Linked DNA regions of Metabacillus sp. B2-18. The protein of the gene in region 2 interacts with the protein of the main gene of each other region in a pairwise test. Links are inferred from orthologs where the notes say so. Each region holds a gene or a part of one and is shown on either strand. Other genes may lie near its edges.

Evidence for each region. Proteins that work in one complex are often made in the same cells at the same time.
Region 1: the proteins of hprK (region 2) and LPC09_RS03850 interact in binary tests that used the Bacillus subtilis proteins (3 or more experiments, as listed by UniProt). The link is inferred for Metabacillus sp. B2-18 from one-to-one orthologs.

The regions. Positions count from the first base shown.
Region 1 is NZ_CP088245.1:734,558-738,061, forward strand. Bases 429-3,172 are described here. They hold LPC09_RS03850 (HTH-type transcriptional regulator Hpr), read right to left. Parts: upstream 2,221-3,172; coding sequence 1,636-2,220; downstream 429-1,635. Other genes in these bases: LPC09_RS03840 (DUF3267 domain-containing protein), read right to left, coding at 522-1,061; LPC09_RS03845 (DUF1878 family protein), read left to right, coding at 1,296-1,625; LPC09_RS03855 (YtxH domain-containing protein), read right to left, coding at 2,430-2,783; LPC09_RS03860 (membrane protein YhzF), read left to right, coding at 3,077-3,172. In the rest of the region: more of LPC09_RS03860, read left to right, coding at 3,173-3,271; LPC09_RS03865 (tryptophan transporter), read right to left, coding at 3,372-3,504. UniProt on the Bacillus subtilis protein: Negative regulator of protease production and sporulation.
Region 2 is NZ_CP088245.1:4,318,607-4,322,180, forward strand. What follows is about bases 417-3,230. They hold hprK (HPr(Ser) kinase/phosphatase), read right to left. Parts: upstream 2,385-3,230; coding sequence 1,449-2,384; downstream 417-1,448. Other genes in these bases: LPC09_RS21865 (nucleoside recognition domain-containing protein), read right to left, coding at 417-438; lgt (prolipoprotein diacylglyceryl transferase), read right to left, coding at 469-1,287; LPC09_RS21880 (diguanylate cyclase domain-containing protein), read right to left, coding at 2,649-3,230. Outside these bases: more of LPC09_RS21865, read right to left, coding at 1-416; more of LPC09_RS21880, read right to left, coding at 3,231-3,574. UniProt on the Bacillus subtilis protein: Catalyzes the ATP- as well as the pyrophosphate-dependent phosphorylation of 'Ser-45' in HPr, a phosphocarrier protein of the phosphoenolpyruvate-dependent sugar phosphotransferase system (PTS).

The sequences.
Region 1 (3,504 bases), 3.6 Mb from region 2 along the record:
ATATGCATTACCATAATGGCCAAAGAGCTTATTTATCAGTAATTAAAGATGGATCAACAGGTGAAATTCTAGCTTATCATCTATCGGATCGTATCACCATGGAGTTAGCTACAAACACCTTGCACAAGTTAAAGAAGAACCGAAACTATAAGAAAGCTAAAGACGCTCTCATTCATTCAGATCAAGGAACTCACTACACCCATCCAGGATTCCAAAAGCTTGTGAAGAAAATGGGATTACGGCAATCTATGTCTAGACGGGGAAACTGTTGGGATAACGCACCAATAGAATCATTCTTTGGCCACCTTAAAGACGAAGCAAATATTAAGCCATGTAAAACTTTGGACGAACTAAAACGCGAAATAGACAAATACATCACTTACTATAACCATCATAGATATCAATGGAACCTAAAAAAGATGACCCCTGTAAAATACAGAGATCATCTTCTTCAGGCTGCTTAATGCCTTTTTTTAAAACTGTCCTTTACAAAGGGTACATTTTAGAGCTTATCACTTTTTCTATTTATTTTGAACAAGAACTTCGTAACCATCCTCAAATTCTTCGATAAAACATAGCCTAGGAGCAAAGAGTAGATGTTTTAAAAGGAGAAAATCCGGAACACAAAGTCCAATATGAAATGCCATTGCAATGCTAAAATAATGCATGTAGGTAGGCAAATATATACTCCCAAGTATAAAAAGAATGGAGCAAGCGACAAAAGGTGTTAGAAGTGAAGCAATCATTTCATTTTTTTTCATTCCCTGACATGCTTTTAATTGAATTGTGGGGAATAAATAAAAAAGTTTAATCTTCACTGAAACTCTGCAGCCACAAAGAATTAAAGGAATAATGTGAAGCAGTTTATGAAAAGGAAGCATGCTAATTAATAACAGGACAAACATTAAGAAATGCCCGTCTTTGAGATGTACTTTTGAATAAAGAAGATTAATAGGTAAGTAGGTTAAAATAAACGAAAGAATCATCGTTAATAACGATATTAATATGATTCTGTATAGTCCAATATCTTTTGTAAGATTGATGGTTTTCCAGCAGCTCATCGTCTCACCGTCCACATTTGCTAAAACTAAGTACTACCATACTGTACGACGGTGCAATGAAAAAATCAATATGGATTTTGAAATAGGATCCATTTTAGATAAAAAGTATCAATTTAGATGTTGCTTCATACTTGTTGTTTCATTTTCAATAACAAAAGTATTCGTTAAAACTTTCTTAAAATTCGCTAATACTATAAAATAAAGGACAATAATGTACGAGAAAGAGGGTAACAAATGGATTCTATAGAGAAGCGTTTGGAGACATTGGAATATTATCAAACGTTATTCATTAAAATGCTTGAGCCGGAAAAATTTCCTTTTTATCATATGGTGATGAGTAAAGGATTATCGAAGGAAGAAATTGAAGAAATACATACCGTTTGCCATGAACTTAGTGAAAACCATAATGAACAAAAAGCGCAAGGGTTAGTGATCTTTACAGACCTCCTTACGCAATTTGCCGGCCAATTAAATGCAAAGCTGGATTTATATGAAACAATCCGTGCTTTGCATAAGCAAAAATTATACAGACCTCTTATGGATGATTTTTTGGAATTAATGTAGTGAACGTTCATTAAGTTGATGAAATTAATTGTTCAGACTTAGACTCTTTTTCTTTTCCTTGGGTATCATTGAATGCATCCTCTATACTGTGGAATGACTGTTCAAAGATTTCCATAAAGTCTTCGCCATAGATGTTACGAATAATACACATCATTTCCATCATTTCTGGAAACTTCCCATATAAATTTTGAAGTGGTAAAGCACCTTTTAATACAGAGTTTCTGTCTGGACTAAAGTCTTCTAAAAGCTTTGAAAGTATTTCCTCACCTTGTTTTGTTAGTTTAATATACGTGTTGCGCTTATCATTGGCTTTTTTGGAAAACTCTAAGTAGCCTCTTTCCTCAAGTTTTTTTGAGAAGTTAAAGGCAGTAGAAACGTGCATAACCCCGAATTTAGCAATCTCTGAAATTGAAGCTCCGTTTAAATGATCGGCAATCCATAAAATATGGTGCTCGTTAATATTTAAATCGTATGGCTTTATCCATTGTTGCCAATCCTTTTCAATTGTTTTCCATAATGCTTTACTAAGCTGTGCAACGCGTTGACTAAATAACAAGGCTTCTTTTACCGTAAATTCCCTTTCATTATGTTTCATCAGCCGTCACCCCTGATCTCCCTATTATTATTCTCTATTATGCCAATAAAATAAAGATTAATAAAGATATAAATTTACGAAATTTAAAAAAATTTTGTAAACCCTTTAATATCAATGGTTTAACAATGAAAAAAAGTGTGAAGACAATGCTTGTCCATCACACTTTTCGATGAAATAGAAAAATAATTCATATGTTAAGAGGATTTGTTTTATTTTAAGGTTTGTACAAGTTGTTTTATTTTCATTTCAATTTCTTCAATTTCATTCATCAAATCATTTTTATGTGGTTCAATTTCTTGCTGAAATTGTTCTACTGTTTTTTTAAAGTCAGAGGACACCTCTTTCATGACTACTGAGCCATCCTTTACTGTTTTTATGACTTGTTCTTTCAATGCTTTACTTTCGTTTTTAAGTTGGTGTAAAAGCTCTTCGAGTTGCTTTCGATTTAGGTTTAATTGTCCGCGTAGTTCTTTTCCTGAAGAAGGAGTTGAAAGTAATGTGGCAATGCTGCCGATCACTCCTCCAACAACGAGACCAACTAGTAAAGAATTTTTATTTGCCATTCTTTATCCCTCCATATTTTATGTAGATAATTAAAACATTCGTACAACCTCTTATCAACATACCCAAAGGTGTCTTCAATAAACATTATACATAGATACATGAGAGTTAGCATAAATATTTAGAAAGTCCTTCATTAGTTCCTACTGCTACCCACTTCGGTTCGTGCTTCAATGGACAGGTTTTCGTACATTTGGGCTCTATTAAAGATTTTACTTCAGGGTAGGCAAAACATAATAAGTTGTCACCAAGCTGGCAATTTCAAAAATGCATTAAGATTGAAGGGAGGATGAGCATGTCAGGTGTTATCTTTTTATTTTTTGTCATAAGCTTATTACTATTTATTGGTGCTTTTCATTATTTTAAACTTCTACAACAATCAACATCTTATCCACCTAAAAAGGTAGTTAAACAAAAGGTGTCTGTACTTGCTTCTGGAGGAGTCATCATGCTGTTAATTGGTGTTATTTTAATGGTTTTTAATCAGTAATGGAGATCCGAATGAAAGGTGGACAATGTGGATCTTCGTACTTGAAATAATGAAAGAAAAACCCCGATCATCTGTGATCGGGGTTTTTCTTTATACGTTCTTAAGCAACTGTTAAGTTTTTTGAGCGTTTGAAAATACTTTGAACAATTGGCAGGATAATAATCATGGCTGCTCCATTAAATAAAGTGGCAGGAAGAACAACAGTTAGAAATAATGTTGTAAATGCGACACCA
Region 2 (3,574 bases):
GTACTGAGCCATCTCGCTTCCACCTTGCCAAACAAGGTTAATAATGATAGCTGAACTAAAGGCAAGGCCAAGTCTAACAAGCAAAATAATCCAAAGCTTTAAACCGACCTTTGCCGCAACAGAGGATTCCACTAATAGATTGTGTGAAAACGAAAGCATTGTGGCTAGTATAAATACTTCTTTTACACTTAAATCCAAAGATAAGATCGCACCAATTCCTGCATAAAGATTTAGGAAGTTTCCGATAACCAATGGAATTGCCGCTTCTCCTGAAAGCCCAAAGATCCCCATTAGAGGTGAAATAAGCTGAACAATCCAATCCAGAATTGGCGTATACTGCAGCAAGCTCACAACTAATGTAATTGGAAAAATAACCTTACCCAGTGTCCATGTTGTTTGTAAGCCAGATTGCAGACCGGTTTTAAAGCTTTTTCCCACTTCAACCCTCTCCCTTAATGTTAAGCAAACTTATTGACTCGTATCTAAATATCTTACATTAGAATAGCCTTTTAAACGTCTGAAGATGATAATGCCTACAGCAACTGCAACAAGAACAATTGAGATGACTTGCGCAATTCTTAACGTTTCTGTCAGCATTAAACTGTCAGTTCTTAGTCCTTCAACAAAGAATCTTCCTACTGAATACCAAATCACATAGGTTAAGAAAAGTTCCCCGCGTCTGAAGTTTGCTTTTCTTAGTAGCATTAATCCGATAAATCCAGCGAGATTCCATAATGATTCATATAAGAAAGTTGGATGATAATACTGACCATTAATATACATTTGATTTACTATGAAATCTGGTAAAAACAATCCTTCTAGAAATTCTCTTGTAACGGGACCACCATGTGCTTCTTGGTTCATAAAATTACCCCATCGTCCAATCGCCTGCCCAAGAATAATACTTGGTGCCGCAATATCAGCTAGCTTCCAGAACGAAAGCTTTTTCACTTTTGCAAATACTGCTCCAGTAATAATCGCCGCGATCAACCCACCATGAATCGCGAGACCGCCATTCCAGATTTTTATAATATCGCCCGGGTTTTGAGAATAATAATCCCATTGAAAAATAACATAATAGGCTCTTGCTCCTAAAATGGCAATTGGGATCGCAAACAGAACAAGATCAACAAATGTGTCTTTATGCAGTCCGCGTCGTTCACTTTCTCTTACAGCAATAAGTAAGGCAAGCAATGCGCCCAAGCCGATAATCACACCGTACCAATGTACTTGAATCGGACCTAATTCAATGGCTATCGGGTTAAGTGGCTTAATACTTTCTTCCATTTCTTCAACTCCCTGCATATGTAGTTTCTATGTATATCCATCTTTTGATTACCTTTGACCAACCATCCTTATTTTACTTTTTATCGATCAAGAATACTACCTTATTATTCCAAAACAATAGAACCGGAGCGATGACTCCGATTCCACATGGTTAGTATTCCTTATTCTTCCTCGTTGTCTCCATCTTCAATCACACCGGCAAGCTTATTTGTAAATTGCTCCGCTGCATTTACACCCATTCGTTTTAAACGGTGATTCATCGCAGCTACTTCGATAATAACAGATAAGTTACGTCCAGGACGAACAGGAACTGTTAGCTTGGTAATATCTGTATCAATGATTCTCATTTTATCTTCTTCAAGACCTAGGCGGTCGTACTGTTTATTTTGATCCCATAGTTCTAAGTTAATCACAAGTGTAATACGTTTAAAGCTTCGAACCGCACCTGCACCGAATAGTGTCATCACATTGATGATTCCTAGTCCTCTAATTTCTAATAAATGTTCAATTAGCTCAGGGGCACTTCCAATAAGCGTATCCTTATCTTCCTGACGTATTTCCACACAATCATCTGCGACAAGACGGTGACCGCGTTTTACTAGCTCAAGGGCTGTTTCACTTTTACCAACACCGCTTTTTCCAATAATTAGAACACCCACACCATAGATATCAACTAACACTCCATGAACAGCAGTTGTTGGGGCAAGCTTTCCTTCAAGGAAGTTCGTCAAATGACTTGATAAACGGGTTGTTTTCATCGATGAACGTAACACAGGAACTCCTTCACGTTCAGAGGCATCGATCAGCTCCTGAGGAGTTTCCATTTCTCTAGTCACAATAATGGCAGGAGTAATCTCTGTACAAAGCTCGTCCATACGATGCTTTTTCTCTTGCGCGGAAAGCTGGTGAAAAAATGATAATTCCGTCTTACCAAGTAATTGAACACGTTCTTTCGGATAATATGTAAAAAAACCAGCCATCTCAATACCAGGACGTGACAAATCACTTGTTGTAATTGGACGATTTATTCCTTCTTCTCCACTAATCACTTCAAAATTAAATTTGTCAATAAGATCCTTTGTGCGAACTTTTGGCACGGTGTGTCCTCCTTTGTTAACTAGAAAGAAAATCTTTCTATGTTCATTAATATCTGTTTAAATCCTTGCTAGTCTTCAGTTTCTTACACCAAATACTTGTTCATCTGGAAAGAAAGACTTCTTTTTCTATTCTAGCATTAGTGTCCTGCTTTCCAAAACTATTTATTAGATAATCAGAAAACTCTCCTACTGGTGAGCCTGTAAGGTGTAGTAGCTACTAATTAACGTATAAAAAAATGGTGCATTTCATCATGAAATGCACCATCATTTATTAACGAACGAATCACCCCAAAACGTAACATCGTTCTTTCCATTTTCTTTTACTTCATAAAGGGCATGATCCGCTCTCTTAATTAATTCTTCTGATGATAATTCTTCCTCATTATAGATTGAGATTCCAATAGATGCTGTAATATAGATTTGATGATGTTCAAAAACTATTGGTTGTTTTAGCTCAGCTTGAATTTGAGAAGCAATGTTTCGAACAACTTCCTCATCACTTGGAATTGAAACAATAATAACAAATTCATCACCACTTAAGCGGCAAACAATATCTTTATTTCGAATGCTTTTTTGAATTCTTTTTGAGAATTCGATCAAAATGGCATCACCGCCAGCATGTCCAAACGTATCATTTACTTGCTTAAAAGAATCAATATCAAGGTACATTATAGCCATTTCCATTGAGTGGACCTTAGATTTTCTCATTTCGTCTTTTAATAATTCATTAAAATAATATCGGTTTGGCAGACCTGTTAAAGAATCATGAAAAGCTATATTTCTTAATTCTTCTTCATACTTTTTACGTTCACTGATATCTCTTGACACAATAATCGTTCTTTTTTTATCCTCATCAACTACATAAGAACCCCTTAATTCCATCCAAATCAAACAGCCACTTGCGTGTTTATAACGAAGCTCTGTTTCTAGAACTGTATTTGTTTTTTCTAGCTGTTCACCCCAGTTCATAAAAGAAAGTATGTCATGTTCAGAAATGAATACCGAAATATGCTTGTCCAGACATTCTACTGAAGAGTACCCCAACAACGGTTCTGAGGAAGGTGAAACATATGTGATTGATTTTTGATTATCAAGAATCATAATTAAGTCTGATGTATGATTGGCAATAAATCTATATTTTTCTTCACTTTCCCTTAACTTTCTTTGGGCCTCAATCTGTTTTGTTACGT